Regions from separate parts of the Bacillus sp. GbtcB14 genome, predicted to be linked through region 1. Evidence: predicted binding sites of a transcription regulator. Region 1 holds the regulator's gene; each other region holds the start of a gene.
The links. The regulator LexA, encoded in region 1, represses DNA repair genes until DNA is damaged. The targets are predictions, from matches to a motif close to CGAACATATGTTCG.
Positions count from the first base shown of each region.

Region 2: a site for LexA is predicted at 1,835-1,848, ahead of recN (DNA repair protein RecN). Genes of this name have one in related genera too.
Region 3: a site for LexA is predicted at 2,122-2,135, ahead of recA (recombinase RecA). Genes of this name have one in related genera too.
Region 4: a site for LexA is predicted at 1,929-1,942, ahead of addB (helicase-exonuclease AddAB subunit AddB). Genes of this name have one in related genera too.

Region 1 is NZ_JAGXJT010000018.1:3,623-7,522, reverse strand. It holds gene KVT31_RS27315 (DUF1700 domain-containing protein) at 1-335, shown strand, start outside; gene KVT31_RS27310 (DUF4097 family beta strand repeat-containing protein) at 336-1,142, shown strand; gene lexA (transcriptional repressor LexA) at 1,231-1,851, opposite strand; gene KVT31_RS27300 (YneB family resolvase-like protein) at 1,993-2,649, shown strand; gene KVT31_RS27295 (DUF896 domain-containing protein) at 2,695-2,934, shown strand; gene KVT31_RS27290 (bifunctional metallophosphatase/5'-nucleotidase) at 2,974-3,900, opposite strand, start outside.
Region 2 is NZ_JAGXJT010000001.1:473,344-477,243, reverse strand. It holds gene recN (DNA repair protein RecN) at 1-1,715, opposite strand, end outside; gene argR (arginine repressor ArgR) at 1,983-2,432, opposite strand; gene KVT31_RS02575 (TlyA family RNA methyltransferase) at 2,575-3,414, opposite strand; gene dxs (1-deoxy-D-xylulose-5-phosphate synthase) at 3,418-3,900, opposite strand, start outside.
Region 3 is NZ_JAGXJT010000001.1:860,238-864,137, forward strand. It holds gene KVT31_RS04580 (helix-turn-helix domain-containing protein) at 1-160, shown strand, start outside; gene pgsA (CDP-diacylglycerol--glycerol-3-phosphate 3-phosphatidyltransferase) at 224-802, shown strand; gene cinA (competence/damage-inducible protein CinA) at 823-2,061, shown strand; gene recA (recombinase RecA) at 2,206-3,237, shown strand; gene rny (ribonuclease Y) at 3,718-3,900, shown strand, end outside.
Region 4 is NZ_JAGXJT010000003.1:397,070-400,969, reverse strand. It holds gene addB (helicase-exonuclease AddAB subunit AddB) at 1-1,903, opposite strand, end outside; gene lepB (signal peptidase I) at 2,020-2,583, opposite strand; gene KVT31_RS10970 (TVP38/TMEM64 family protein) at 2,640-3,233, opposite strand; gene KVT31_RS10965 (competence protein ComK) at 3,495-3,900, opposite strand, start outside.

The DNA.
Region 1 (3,900 bases):
AAAAGGACCCATCTACTTCGAATATAACAAGGGCTGTCATGGCAGCGATTGGACTTAGCTTATTTAATTTCATTATTGTGTTAGGCCCGTTAGTTGCAATTATTGCGTTTATATTTTCCTTCTGGATCGGTGGAATTGCTAGTGTAGTGACACCATTTTTCGTTATTGGAAAAGTATTTATGGGTACTTTTATATGGTTGGATTTATTCGTTAGTATAACGTTTGTTGGAGTAGGTTTGTTGTTATGTATTATCGCTTATTATAGTACGAAGTGGTTTAAAAAGTTATGCGTACGTTATGTAGTATGGAACTTCAAAATGATAAAAGGGGAGTAGATGATGAAAAAAATATTGTTAGTAGCAATCGCTTGTATCATTATTGGAGTAATAGGGATTTCACAAACATACGAAAAAGCAGTGCAAAGTGCAGAAGAAGGAAATAAAGAAAACGTAATTAAAAACGAAACACTAAAAAATATAGAAGTTAAGTTAGATGCTGGGGATATTGTTGTCCAAAAATCTCCCGATTCTTCTTTTTATGTAAAGCAATCAGGAGATGTACGTAAACAAGAGATTCATATTGCTGAAGATGGTGACACATTAAAAATTATTGGGGAAAGAGAAAAAGGAGCTTCATTTGATTTTTCTTTTTATGATTTTAGGTTTCAAACGTCTACAATAACTCTCCTCGTGCCTGAACGTTCTTATCAAGAGATAAAAGTAAATTCATCCGCTGGACAAATAGAAATAAGTGATGTGAAAAGTGATCGTGTAAGTGTGGGGACACTCGCTGGAGAAGTAGATTTGAAACATATCACAGCTAAGAGTGTGGAGGGATCTACAAAAGCTGGTGAGGTGAACTTTAAAAAGGTAATAGGGAAAGTAATAGCGAAAACGGCTAGTGGGGATGTATATGTTATGGATCATGATCCTAAGTATGATGTAGAGGCAAGTTCAACTGCTGGGGATGTAGATATTACTTTATTAGAAAAACCACAAGATGCAGTAATAAGTGGGCGAAGCGCTGCTGGCGACGTAATGATTTTTAATGAAGAAAATAAAAATATAACAATTGGCAATGGTAGTAAAAATATTAGCGGTAAAACAGCTGCTGGCGATGTGACGATTGAAACTCGTTCATAAGAAATAGAATGTATGAAAATCTATCAAAATACAAAAAAAGAAGATAATTACCGTATATAAATAAGGTAATTATCTTCTTTTATTATTCTTAATGTAAATCACGATATACGCCAATTACTTTTCCTATAACTGACACTTGTTTTAAAATGATAGGTTCTAATGAAGAGTTTTCCGGTTGTAGACGGAAATGGTCTTTTTCTTTATAGAAACGTTTAACAGTTGCTTCGTTATCTTCTGTTAAAGCGACTACAATTTCACCGTTGTATGCAGACTGTTGTTGGCGAACAACAACTAAATCCCCATCGAAAATACCAGCTTCAATCATACTATCTCCGGAAATACGTAACATAAATACTTGGTCTGCTCCAGCAACAATGCTAGCTGGAAGTGGGAAGTGATCTTCTACACTTTCAACTGCTGTAATCGGTAATCCAGCAGTAACTTTTCCGACAATTGGAACTTGAATAACAGATTGTGTTTCTGTATCCATTCGGTTGTCACCTAAAATTTCAATTGCTCGTGGTTTTGTTGGATCGCGTCGAATATATCCTTTTTCTTCTAGTCGTGATAAATGTCCGTGCACTGTAGAACTAGAAGCGAGGCCGACTGCTTGACCGATTTCACGTACGGAAGGTGGATATCCTTTTTCTTGTACTTTTAGCTTAATAAAGTCGAGAATGTCTTGCTGGCGTTTCGTTAACTTTTCCATGTTTTCTAACACCTCGTTTTCTTTCATTTTTCTTATTAATAAGTATAACATGCGAAAAAACATTCTACAAACATAAGTTCGAACGAAAGGCGAATTTATGATACACTATAAGGAAAATATAGTGAGAAAGAAGGGTTCAAAATGAATGCAATTATTTATGCACGTGTGAGCACGACAAAAGAAGAACAGGAAACATCATTATTGCGTCAAAAAGATGAATTATTGCATTTAGCTGAGCGCTATCAAATGAATGTTGCAAAGGTGATTGAAGAGCAGGCTAGCGGTTATACAATTGAACGTGATGGCATATTAGAAGTGCTAGATACAATTCGCGATGAACAAGTTGATGTACTTCTCATACAAGATGAAACGCGCCTTGGTAGAGGGAATGCAAAGATTGCATTAATGCACTGTTTACATAAAGAGGGAATAAAAGTATATACGCATACGCATAATGGAGAATTAGAACTCTCTGATTCTGATTCGATGGTACTAGATATAATTGGGATTGTTGAAGAGTATCAAAGAAAGATCCACAATTTAAAAATTAAACGTGGCATGCAAAGGGCGGTAGAGAAAGGATTTCGTCCGGAGAATAATTTGAAAAATCGTCATTTAAGTATAGGACGTGAGAAAAAAGAAGTGCCAATTGAGGAAATTGTACGTTTACGCCGGAATGAATTAACTTTTGAAGAAATTGCAGCAACACTTCGTGGTTTTGGTCATGATGTTTCAAAAGCAACAGTACACCGAAGATATGTAGAATATACAAAGCAATTGCTTGATAAAGAGGACTAACTATTGTATGATAATAATCAGTTTTGAGTAAAAGGGGGATTCGAGATGCAAAGTCACGAACTCATTGAACGCATTAACTTCTTAGCGAAAAAAGCAAAAGCTGAAGGCTTAACTGAAGAAGAACAACGTGAGCGCCAATCGCTACGTGAACAATATTTAAAAGGATTTCGTCAAAATATGTTAAACGAACTTAAAGGGATCAAAGTTGTTAACGAAGAAGGTACTGATGTTACACCGGCGAAATTAAAAGCTTTAAAAAAGCAAGATAATGCAAAATTAAACTAAAAGATGGGCGAGGCCCATCTTTTTTATTTATTATATCCGTTATTTAATAACTTTCCAGTTGTTATTGACTGTTGCTTCTATCTTTTTGTGCTTCAATATATAGTTAGCGATAAGTTCAGACATATCTGTTGGTATGTCTTTTATTACGGGCTTATTTTGAAACATAAAGAAGTTCCCTCCGCCGCTTGCGCGATAATTATTCATAACGACGTCATATTCTTCATTCATATGAAGGGGAGCTCCTTTATACTGTAAGGATTCGACTCTCTCTCCAATTGGTTTGGAAATGTTTAATACGTACGAAATTCCTTCCCACATATCGTAATTATAGTGTTGCGGCTTTGGTTCTATGTAGGTAGGATTTACAATGATAGTTTCATCTGCTTTTAATGTGAAATAAGAAGCAGAGAGTTCAAGGGCATCTTTTATATCCGCTCCAGTTATTCTAATTACTTTTAATGTATTTGGATAAATATAATTAGAAACGATGTCACGCATTGTTACGCGATTAGGGAAACCTGGAGATAGATTATGGAATAAGCTTGTACAAGAAATGGAAACATTAGCTATATCCATCTGTATTTTATTTATAAATTCAATAAAAGGATGGTCTTGCAAACGAGTTTGCATAGCATCTGAAATTTGCATGTCCCCATAGATTAATCCAATAGGTTGATCGAGCCAATTTTGTGTTTCCTCTTCATAATCGGCAACCAAGGAAAGCATATGTTGGTCCGCAGTAATTCCACGCACGGGCAATAATTGTGAATAACTCTCTTTTTTTACCCATTTTTGTTCTGTTTTCTCGAATGTTACTGTTATTTTTCCGACGGAGTGTCCATTGCATCCAGTTTGTAAAACTGTTACACCATTTATTACGGTGTGAGCGATTTCCCGGTGTTGGTGGCCTGTTAGTAAAATATCTATGCCTTCAATTTTATGGCACATTGCATAACCTTGGTTTTC
Region 2 (3,900 bases), on a different contig from region 1:
TTAAAATGATGCGCTTGCGTAAGTAATTCTTTCGCGTGTTCTGTCGTTAAATCTGTAATTTCCACACCAGAAATCATTCGAGCTATTTCCGTTACTTTATCCTCCATAGTTAAAACGGTAACTGATGTAATTGTCCGATCATTCGCTACTTGTTTTCGAATAAATAAATGTGAATCCGCCATTGAAGCTACTTGAGGTAAGTGCGTAATACAAAGTACTTGCGAGTTTACTGACACTCGATAAATTTTTTCCGCAATAGCCTGTGCAACTCGACCACTTACACCCGTATCCACTTCATCAAAAATAACAGATGCAACACCTTGATGCTTAGAAAAAATGCTTTTTAAAGCTAAAATAATACGAGATAACTCTCCGCCAGAAGCGACCTTTGAAAGTGGTTTTAGTGGCTCACCTGGATTTGTTGAAATATAGAATTCCACATGATCGTAGCCATCCGCCGTAAGTCTTACCGGGGCTCCCTCCACAAGAGGCTCTTCAGCATTTCCTTCTCGCTTCATGATTCTCACTTCAAATTTTGTTTTCTCCATATATAGTTCTTTTAATTCCTGATGAATGGCATTTGTAAGATGCTCCGCAAGGTCATGACGCATATTACTTAACAAAGTTGCTTCTTTCAGAATAACACTTTCTAATTCCTTCAACTGCTTCTTCGTCGTTTCAATATGAACGTCTTTATTTTCAATTGTAAAAATTTCTTGTTCAATTTTATCAGCATACGCTAAAATCTCTTCTACAGTATTTCCATATTTTCTCTTTAGCATACGAATTTCATTTAAACGCGTTTCAATTTCGTCTAAACGATTCGGATCATATTCCATCATATCGAGCTTTTCTCTAAGTTGATATGCAACTTCTTCTAATAAGTAGTAGCTATTTGCAATTGAATCATGATTTTCTTGATACACTTCATCTAAATGTGTAATACTCTCCATTTGTCCCATTGCGCTTCGTACATTATCTAACCCTTGTCCGTCAGCGCTTAACGAGCGATATGCATCGCCTAATGCTTTGTAAATTTTTTCGAAATTAGAAATTTGTAATCGTTCTTCAGTTAATTCAATTTCTTCATCCATCTTTAAATCCGCTTTACTGATTTCTTCATGCTGGAATTGAATTAAATCTAAGCGATGCGCCATTTGTTGTTCATTTTCACTTAACGATTTTAACTGTTTCTTTAACTTTTCATAGTCAGCGTATACATTTTGATATATACCCAATTGTTTAACAATGCGATCTCCATCAAAATGATCAAGCATAAACATATGACGCTCTTCATTCATTAAATCTTGTGTTTCGTGCTGCCCATGAATATCAACAAGTGTTTTTCCAATTTCCTTTAATATACTAAGGGTAACCAGTTTCCCATTTACACGACATACACTTTTTCCGTTTGCAGCGATATCACGCTTCAAAATAATCATGCCATCTTCTATTTCTATATCCAACTCTTCTGCCTTTTCAATACACGGATGCTTATCATCTTCTACATAAAATAGCCCCTCTATCTCAGCCTTTTCTGTTCCGTATCGAACAAATTCCGCTGAACCACGGCCACCTACAAGTAAACTAATCGCATCGATAATAATCGACTTTCCGGCCCCTGTTTCACCACTTAAAACCGTTAACCCTTTTTGAAAAGAAATATTTAATGCCTCGATAATAGCAAAGTTTCTAATCGATAATTCCGATAACAATGCCCCATTCACCTCGTTATAAACTAATCCCCTATTAAGGGCTTTTTTCAGTTCTTTATTCAAATAGTCATACTATATGTTTGTATGTATAAATTACTTTTCTAACCGCTCCATTGTACCAAACATTTGTTTTACGGGTCAATCCACCTATTTTCTAATTTTATTCAAAGAAAATATTATATTACAATTAAAAATTCACGTTTTTAACCAATAAAAATATCCTGTTCACCTTCCACTTTACAGAGGAAAGCAAACAAGATTTTTTTATTACAGCATATTTAAGAAACGATCAGAGACAACACCTGTATCTTCAGGTGTACGGCAAATAATTAAGCAAGTATCATCACCACAGATGGTTCCGATGATCTCATCCCACTCTAAATGATCAATAAGTGCTCCAAGTGAATGAGCGTTACCAGGCAATGTTTTTAGCACAAGCATATGTCCTGCCGTGTCTAATTTTACAAATGAATCCACTAGATTGCGTTTTAATTTTTGTAACGGGTTAAATCGTTGATCTGCTGGCAAGCTATATTTATAGCGCCCATCATGTAATGGCACTTTCACTAAGTGCAGTTCTTTAATATCGCGCGATACTGTTGCTTGCGTTACATTAAATCCCTCATTACGTAAAATATCAACTAATTCATCTTGTGTTTCAATTTCTTTGTTCGCAATAATTTCCCTGATTTTAATATGGCGCTGACCTTTATTCATACATTTGCACCTCACACTATCTCTTACCATAGTTTAAACATTGGTATACTTCACTTATTTATGTTAACTTATAATTCGTTACTTGTACACAATTGTTTTTACAATCATTATACAATTACAACAAAAAGAGGAACAACATATGTTATTCCCCTTTTCCTTTTTGTTTTAGGACATCGTGCGCCTCTGTAACTACTTGCTCAACAGAAACTGGAGCATGATTTTCGCCATTCTCACGTTCACCATGCCATTTCAGATGAATTAAAAATTCAATATTACCATCCCCGCCCGTAATTGGTGAGAATGTTAAACCTTCTACGTCGTATCCTTCTTTTATAGCAAAGTCGACAATCATTTCCACGACAGCCTCATGTACTTTTCGATCACGAACGATACCTTTTTTCCCAACTTGCTCTCTTCCAGCTTCAAACTGTGGTTTAATTAACGCTGCTACATCCCCATTAGGCATAAGCATTGTTTTTAAAACCGGCAGTATAAGCTTTAATGATATAAATGAAACATCGATACTAGCAAATTGCGGTAAACCACGTTCTAAATCTGCTGGTGTCACGTAACGGAAGTTTGTCCGTTCCATTACGACAACACGCTCATCTTGACGCAATTTCCACGCAAGTTGATTGTATCCTACATCTAATGCATAAGATAATTTCGCTCCATTTTGAAGCGCACAATCTGTAAAGCCACCAGTTGATGAACCAATATCTATCATAACTTTATCTTGTAAATCCAGGTGAAATGTCTCTAATGCCTTTTCAAGTTTATAACCACCACGGCTTACATACGGCATAACTTGTCCCTTCACCGTAATCTCTGTATCTTGTGGGATCTTCTCTCCTGGCTTATCAAGTCTCATCTCATTCGCATATACAAGTCCGGCCATAACGGCGCGTTTTGCTTTCTCACGTGTTTCTATAAGTCCTCGCTCTACTAATAGTACATCTACTCTTTCTTTTTTTGCACTCATTTGTTACGCCCTTTTTTGTTTTGATGGAATCATTGTATGAATACGGTCTACAACAGCATCTGTCGTTAAACCAATTTCTTCTAATAATTTTGTTACACTACCGTGCTCTATGAAACGGTCTGGAATACCCATTCGTTCAATTAACGCACTATGGTACCCGTTCTCAGACGCAAATTCAACTACTCCCGTTCCAAAACCACCAATTAAACAAGCTTCTTCAATCGTTAAAATCGGTATATTTTTTCCTAAGAGATCATGTAAATATGCTTCATCCATCGGTTTAATAAAGCGAGCGTTCACTACTTTCACTGAAACTCCAGCCTTTTCAAGACGCTCAGCTGCTTCCATTGCCATTGGTATTGTCGTACCAAATGTTAAAATAGCCGCTTGTGTACCTTCTTTTAACGTTTCCCAAGTACCGATTGGAATCGCCTTTAATTCTTCATCCATATGAACACCAAGTCCATTACCGCGCGCATAACGTAA
Region 3 (3,900 bases), on a different contig from region 1:
TGTATCAACAGTAAAAGAAGTGCGACTTAATATTGGAAATGCAACGAATGTTGAAGTTAAACTGAATGGCCAAGTGGTCGCTTTCCCATTGGATCCAGAAAAAGAACTTCACCAAAGATTGGTGATAAAAAACCAAGGGATAGAGCAACCTGCACAATAACAGTCATCGCTTCGATGACTTTTTTCAATGAACAAATGTTTTTGATATGATGGAGGAATAGCTGTGAATTTACCAAATAAAATTACAATATCTAGAATCTTCTTAATTCCAATTTTTATGGTAATTATGTTAGCGCCCTTTGATTGGGGTTCATACACAATTGGTGATGTTGATTTACCAATTCAACATTTAGTAGGGGCACTTATCTTTATTATTGCTTCGGCTACAGATTGGATTGATGGATATTACGCAAGAAAATATAATCTTGTAACGAATTTAGGGAAGTTCCTTGATCCGTTAGCTGATAAATTACTTGTTTCAGCAGCACTTATCACGTTAGTTGAGATGCAATACGTACCTGCTTGGATCGTTATTGTAATTATAAGCCGTGAGTTTGCAGTAACAGGTTTACGCCTTGTACTTGCTGGGACAGGAGAAGTAGTGGCAGCAAATCAGTTAGGAAAAATTAAGACGTGGACACAAATTATTGCGATTGCAGCGTATTTATTACACGATGTACCTTTAAATTTAATCCATATTCCAGTTGCTGATATCTTTATATGGATTGCATTATTCTTTACTGTTATTTCAGGGTGGGATTATTTCTGGAAAAATAGAGCTGCTTTTGTAAACTCAAAATAGAAGTTTATGGGGGAATTGGGATGAATGCTGAAATTATTGCGGTTGGAACTGAATTATTACTTGGACAAATTGCAAATACAAATGCCCAGTTTTTATCTGAAAAGTTAGCTTCAATTGGAATTAATGTGTACTACCATACTGTAGTTGGAGATAATAACAAGCGATTACAGCAGGCGATTGAAGTTGCGGAAGAACGTGCTGACATACTTATTTTCACAGGTGGATTAGGCCCGACAAAAGATGATTTGACGAAGGAAACGATATCTTCTAGTTTGGGTGGAGAGCTAGTGTATGATGAACAGGCATTAGCATCGATAAGTGAGTACTTTAAGCGTACAGGTCGCGAGTTCACAGAGAATAACAAAAAGCAGGCGCTCGTTTTGGATGGAGCAACTGTATTTGCGAATGATCACGGCATGGCACCTGGTATGGGGTTAAATAAGAACGGAAAAGTTTATATTTTATTACCAGGACCACCGAAAGAGATGAAGCCGATGTATGTAAGTTATGTAGAGCCTTTTTTACGTAACTTTACAACAGGAGAAAACATTTATTCTCGTGTGCTTCGCTTCTTCGGGATTGGGGAATCTCAATTAGAGGTGAAAGTTCAAGATTTAATTGATGGACAAACGAACCCGACAATCGCCCCCCTTGCGAATGATGGAGAAGTGACACTACGTTTAACTGCCAAACATCAAAATGCTGATGAAGCGGCGAAACTCATTCAGCATATGGAAGATTTGATTTTAGAAAGAGTAGGAGAATTTTTCTACGGGTATGATCAAGAGTTTCTGCATGATAAGGCGATAGCGTTATTGAAGAAAAAAGGATTAACTTTAGCGTGTGCAGAAAGTTTAACCGGTGGTCTCTTTGGCAATCAAGTAACAGAAAGTGCTGGTGTGTCTTCCGTATTTAAAGGCGGTGTCATTTGTTATCATAATGATGTGAAGCAACATGTATTACATGTACCTGAGGGAGTGTTATCTACTGATGGTGCAGTTAGTAAAGAATGTGCTCGTTATCTTGCTGAACATGTTAAGGGTTTATTAAAAGCGGATATCGGAATTAGTTTCACTGGGGTAGCAGGACCGGATGCTTCAGAACATAAAGAGCCGGGAACGGTGTTCGTTGGATTGGCGATGAAGGATGAACCAACTGTAGTCTTTTCTCTTAATTTAAGTGGAAGTCGTCAACAAATTAGGGAACGTTCAGCGAAATATGGATTTTATCATTTATATAAAAAGCTAGAAGAGATATAAGTCTCTTCTAGCTTTTTTTAATGCTTAAATGCAGTTTTATTTAATGGAAAATAAAAAAATCGAATAAATGTTCGATTTTTGTTGGCAAATTGAATTGAAAATAGGTATAATAAGATTAGCAATTCAGTTAAGGAGGAATTTTGAATGAGTGATCGTCAAGCGGCATTAGATATGGCGTTAAAACAAATAGAGAAGCAATTTGGTAAAGGTTCAATTATGAAATTAGGAGAACAAGCGGAGCGTAGAATTTCTACAATTTCAAGTGGTTCTTTAGCACTTGATGTGGCACTAGGGGTAGGCGGATACCCACGTGGCCGTATTATTGAAATTTACGGACCTGAAAGTTCAGGTAAAACAACAGTTTCATTACACGCAATCGCTGAAGTACAGCGTCAAGGTGGACAAGCGGCGTTCATTGATGCGGAGCATGCGATGGATCCTGTATATGCACAAAAATTAGGCGTTAACATAGATGAATTACTATTATCACAACCTGATACAGGGGAGCAAGGTTTAGAAATCGCAGAAGCACTTGTACGAAGTGGTGCGGTTGATATTATCGTAATTGACTCTGTAGCAGCTCTTGTGCCGAAAGCTGAGATTGAAGGAGACATGGGTGACTCACACGTAGGTTTACAAGCGCGTTTAATGTCTCAAGCACTTCGTAAGCTATCAGGTGCAATCAATAAATCAAAAACAATCGCAATCTTTATCAACCAAATTCGTGAAAAAGTTGGGGTTATGTTCGGGAACCCAGAAACAACTCCAGGTGGTCGTGCGTTGAAATTCTATTCAACAGTTCGTCTTGAAGTACGTCGTGCGGAGCAATTAAAGCAAGGTAACGACATCGTTGGTAATAAAACAAAAGTAAAAGTAGTTAAAAATAAAGTGGCACCACCATTCCGTGTTGCTGAAGTTGATATTATGTACGGAGAAGGTATTTCAAGAGAAGGTGAAATCTTAGATATGGCTTCTGAACTTGATATCGTTCAAAAGAGTGGTGCTTGGTACTCTTATAATGAAGAGCGTTTAGGGCAAGGTCGTGAAAATTCGAAGCAATTCTTAAAAGAGAATACGGATTTAAGAGAGGAAATTGCCTTCTTTGTTCGTGACCATCACGGAATTGGTGAAGACTCTGGTGCGGAAGACACGGAAGATTCAACTCTTCAAGATTAAAAATAAAAGACACGATTCCGTGTCTTTTATTTTTAATCATTATGAAAGCGTTGTATATCGTTGGAGATAAAATATTTAATTTGCCTAAAAGATTATGTATAAAGAGGGATATATGCATGTTTTGTATGAATAAACTGGAATTTACTAAGGTTTTCCAGGATAATATGCTGTCTTCTTTTTAAATTCATATATGAATTAGAGCTGAAGGTAAAGAAAGTAAAAGTAGACAACGCTTGACAATGAAAATTGCGATAGATACAATGAGAATGTATATTTTTTCTTATATACGAAATACTCTTCTCAAGAAGAGAAGTAATATTCGGAGTAAGACTTAAATCTTGCCGAAATAATAATATGACATTTTAATTGTGAAATGAAGAAAGTCCCTTAAAAAAGCGGGACGACGGTCTTTGCTGTATGTTGGTATTCAATGTACATGCCGACAGTCTTTTTTCATTCATAGCAAGGGGAGGTGAAATCATGAGTAGTACTACAGTTTGGATACTCATCTCCATTTTGCTTGCAACAGTCGGTGCAGTTGTTGGCTTTTTTGTTCGAAAGTCTATTGCTGAAGCGAAGATTAATGGTGCAGCTAATGAAGCGAAACGTATTATAGACGAAGCGAATCGTGAGGCTGAAGCACTTAAGAAAGAAGCGCTTTTA
Region 4 (3,900 bases), on a different contig from region 1:
CGCTAAGAACATCTCTTTCCTCATCAGAAAGCATCCCTTCATCCATAGGTGCTGCCGGAATCACACCTTCATTCACTCCAATGACGAATGTTGCTTTCACATTTGATAATCTAGAACGATCAATATTAGCAATTAACACTTGGTCTAATGACGGCGGAATGTTTGCGAATTGAAGCGCCTCAAGACCTGTAGACATAACATCTGTGAACATAGAAAGTGACATTTTCTCTTCGCCAAGCATCTCAACAAACGTATCAAGAAGACTCATTACTTCTTCCCATACTTGCTCATGGTCTGTCGCAAATAAGAAATCTCCGCTCTCTTCTGCACGAATACGTAATGCTTCTAATTTTTTCGGAACGTCAAGCTCTTCTAAAAATAAGTAAACTGCTTCGCACATTTGCATAACTGTTCCCGCACGCTTCAGTCTTTTTTGCATACGAATAACAGGCGTTCTTACAACGTCGCGTAGCCTGTTTATTTTCTCTTCCATTTCACGTTCACTGTCTGTAATCATCCCGTCTGTATCGTCAAGAGAACGATAGCGACGATACATCCACGGATCCTCAGAAGTCCATCTCTTCCCTTGTACACCGTACGCTAAACAGTAGTTTTCAAACTCATCCATCTCTTCGCGCATCGTTTCCTTTCTTACGCCTAGCGGATATAAAAGCTCTGTTTTCACGCAGCGGAACACTGCATCATAACGCCAATTCCCGCTAATAATCTCGAGTGTAGAACGAATGCATTCTACTAGCGGATGGTGTGACATCGGGCGTTTTTCATCGATGAAGTGTGGGATATTATAATCTGTAAATAGCGTTCGCATCACATCGTAATAACTTTCTCCGTTACGAAGAAGAACTGCAATATCTCGGTAACGATAGTCTTCATCCGCCACAAGTCTACGAATTTCACGAGCGACACCTTCTACTTCAGCTCGTAAATTAGCTGCTGTACTAATTGTGACACTTGCTTCTCCGTGAAACTTTTCATTTGGACGTGCTTCGTAATGCGTTTCTAAATGTGCTAATGCTTGCGAATGAAAACGCGGTTGTTCCATAAGTGGAATTGTTTTTTCAATTTCTATTTTCTCTTCACGTGCTATTTGTTTTATCTTTTCATACGTTAACGTCGTTTCATAAAATAAATCTAGCTCATTTACTGGTTGTGCTAACGTTTTTTCATCTATCGTTAACGTGATCGTAACTCTCGCTCCACAAATCATAAGCTGTCTTACAATTTCTAGCTCTTGTGGGGAGAATGAATGAAATCCATCTATATAAATTTCAGCCCGATTTACATATTCAGACTGTGGAAGCTTTTCCACTAGCAATTGTAGGTAGTCTTCTGAATCTAAATATTTTCCGATTAAAGCACGTTCGAAATCATCATATAATAGTTGTAAATCATACACTTTATTCGCTAATAGCTTTTGTTCGGCACTGCTACTATGCGCATCTAATTGTTGCCACATTTCATATACGTTAGATGGCGTCACGTTGTAACGTTTAAATTCCGCAATCATACTACCAAGATGTTCAAAGAAACCATTTTGCTCCGCTGCTTTTTGGAACACCGATAATCCGTCTTTGCGAGACTCTACAATTTTACGGAGTAACATATGTACGCCCGCTTCATCAATGTGAAGACGACTCGCTCCGCCAACTTCTTGCAGTACCTTCCATGCTAATCGTGAAAAACTAAAAACTTGTGCCCGAATAGAACCTCTAACATCCTCACTACCAATTAACGCCTGCTGCGTTTGGAATGTCATCTGTTCTGGCACAAGATATAATATTGTTTCCCCTCTCGGGCGTTGTTTTAACTCTTCTTGCACTTCGTGTAAACAAAGTGTACTTTTTCCACTTCCCGCTCTACCAATCACAAATCGAAGTGACATGTAACCCCACCTTTCACTTACATAACGAACGTTAGTTTGCTACTATAATTGTATTATAGGACACGAAAAAAGACAAACGGAGTAGTTTGCCTTTTTCTATACTTCTATCTATTATATCAACCTTTTGAAAAATTTGTCTGCACCTCTTGAATTGGCCAATATCGTAAATCAACTTTACCGACAACTGTATCAGCTTTTACAAATCCAAAGTGTCTACTATCCCAGCTCCCAAGGCGGTTATCACCTACTACAAAAATGTATCCAGGTGGTACAAACTTCTCTTTCGTTAATTCTTCTAATGTAAAATCACCTGTTAGTTGCCGTCCATTTGTCTCTTTCTTATACGCCTCTAAATAAGGTTCATCCACAAATTGTCCGTTTATATATAGTTTATCATGCTTATATTCAATTTGATCCCCAGGTAAACCGATAATTCGTTTTACATAATCCTCTTTTTTATTCGCATGAAACACAACAACATCAAACCTGTTCAAATCCCCTACTTGATAACTCACCTTATTTACAACGAGCATATTGCCGTCTTGCAAAGTCGGCATCATTGACTTCCCCTCTACAACGTACGTTGAAAAGAAAAACGTTCGAAAAAATACAGCTAATAATACACCAATTAAAATTGTTCGTATCCACTCTATGCCTTCTTTTTTCAAAGTTTTCTTCATCCGCTTCTCCCCTTATCCTTTAATAATGAAGCCTGCAATTATAAAGAAGACTATTCTTACTGTAGTTCTAACTTTACTTCGATTTTTTTACCAACATACCATAAAATAAAAATGCCAATCGCTACAATGACTGATTTCACCGGATTATGAATAAATGACATTAAATCATGACCGATATACGTTAAAATAAAAATCATCACAAGTTTTCCAAACGCGAGCGCAAGGCCAAACTGTTTTACACTAATGCGAGATAGACCAGCGACAACATTTATAAGCGCAGACGGTGTAAACGGAAAACAAAAGATGACGAAAATCGGTGCGAACCCTTTCCTTTCAATCCATCCCATTGCCTTTCGTACTCTCTCATGCTTATTTACAAAAGAAAAGAAACGACTTCGGCCAAAATGGCGGATAATGAAAAAAACAAGTAAGGCACCCATTACTGATCCAAGCCAGGAATAAAGAAAACCGAGCCAAAATCCAAATGCAACAGCATTCGCCAGTACAAATACGATGAGTGGCAATGCCGGAATCAACGCTTCTATCATCGGTAAACCAATACCAAGAAGTGGTCCGAACGCTTTATAGCTTTCAACAATATGATCCATATTTTCTGGTGAAAAATACTCTTTGATTGTCTGAAAATCCATTCTACACTTTACCCCTTTACTCTAAGTACTACCTCTACTGTATCATCGCTTATATGAAAGAGGAAATGGTAGATACGACATATGGAGATGTAATTATTAAGTTTCCATACCTCTCATTAGAATTCCTTCATTATTTAGCTATGATAATCTTTCAATATTCGACAAGACGTGTCGTTACTCGGGCATTTTTCTCGGCAAATGAAATTATATAGACTTACCGACAAAACTGAAAAGGAAAAGGATGGGGGTTCCCCCATCCTTTCAAACTTCGCCTTCTTTCACAACATACACTTTCTCATATGCTGGTTTTAATCTAGATTCCTCATTTTTATCAATTAATTTGAAGGAAGGATTTCCTTGTTTTTTTCTACGATCTTCATATTCAGTACGCAATTTCGCTGTACGATTTTGTTGATTTTCAAAACTACTTTTTGATATTTCTAATTTCACAGCAAAGCCATTTATAAATCTAACAATGACATTTCCATCTTTCAACTCTTTATTGCTTTCAATATAAAAATGCGACAACCAAGCGCACTCTTTTCTAGAGTAAGAATAAGTAGGGAAAAAATAAAGTTGATCTGTTGGACTAATCGCAATTGGTGCTTTATGTGTAATATGAGTTAACTCTTTCGTTCCTTCTTTTCTGCCTAAGAAACTAGAGCCA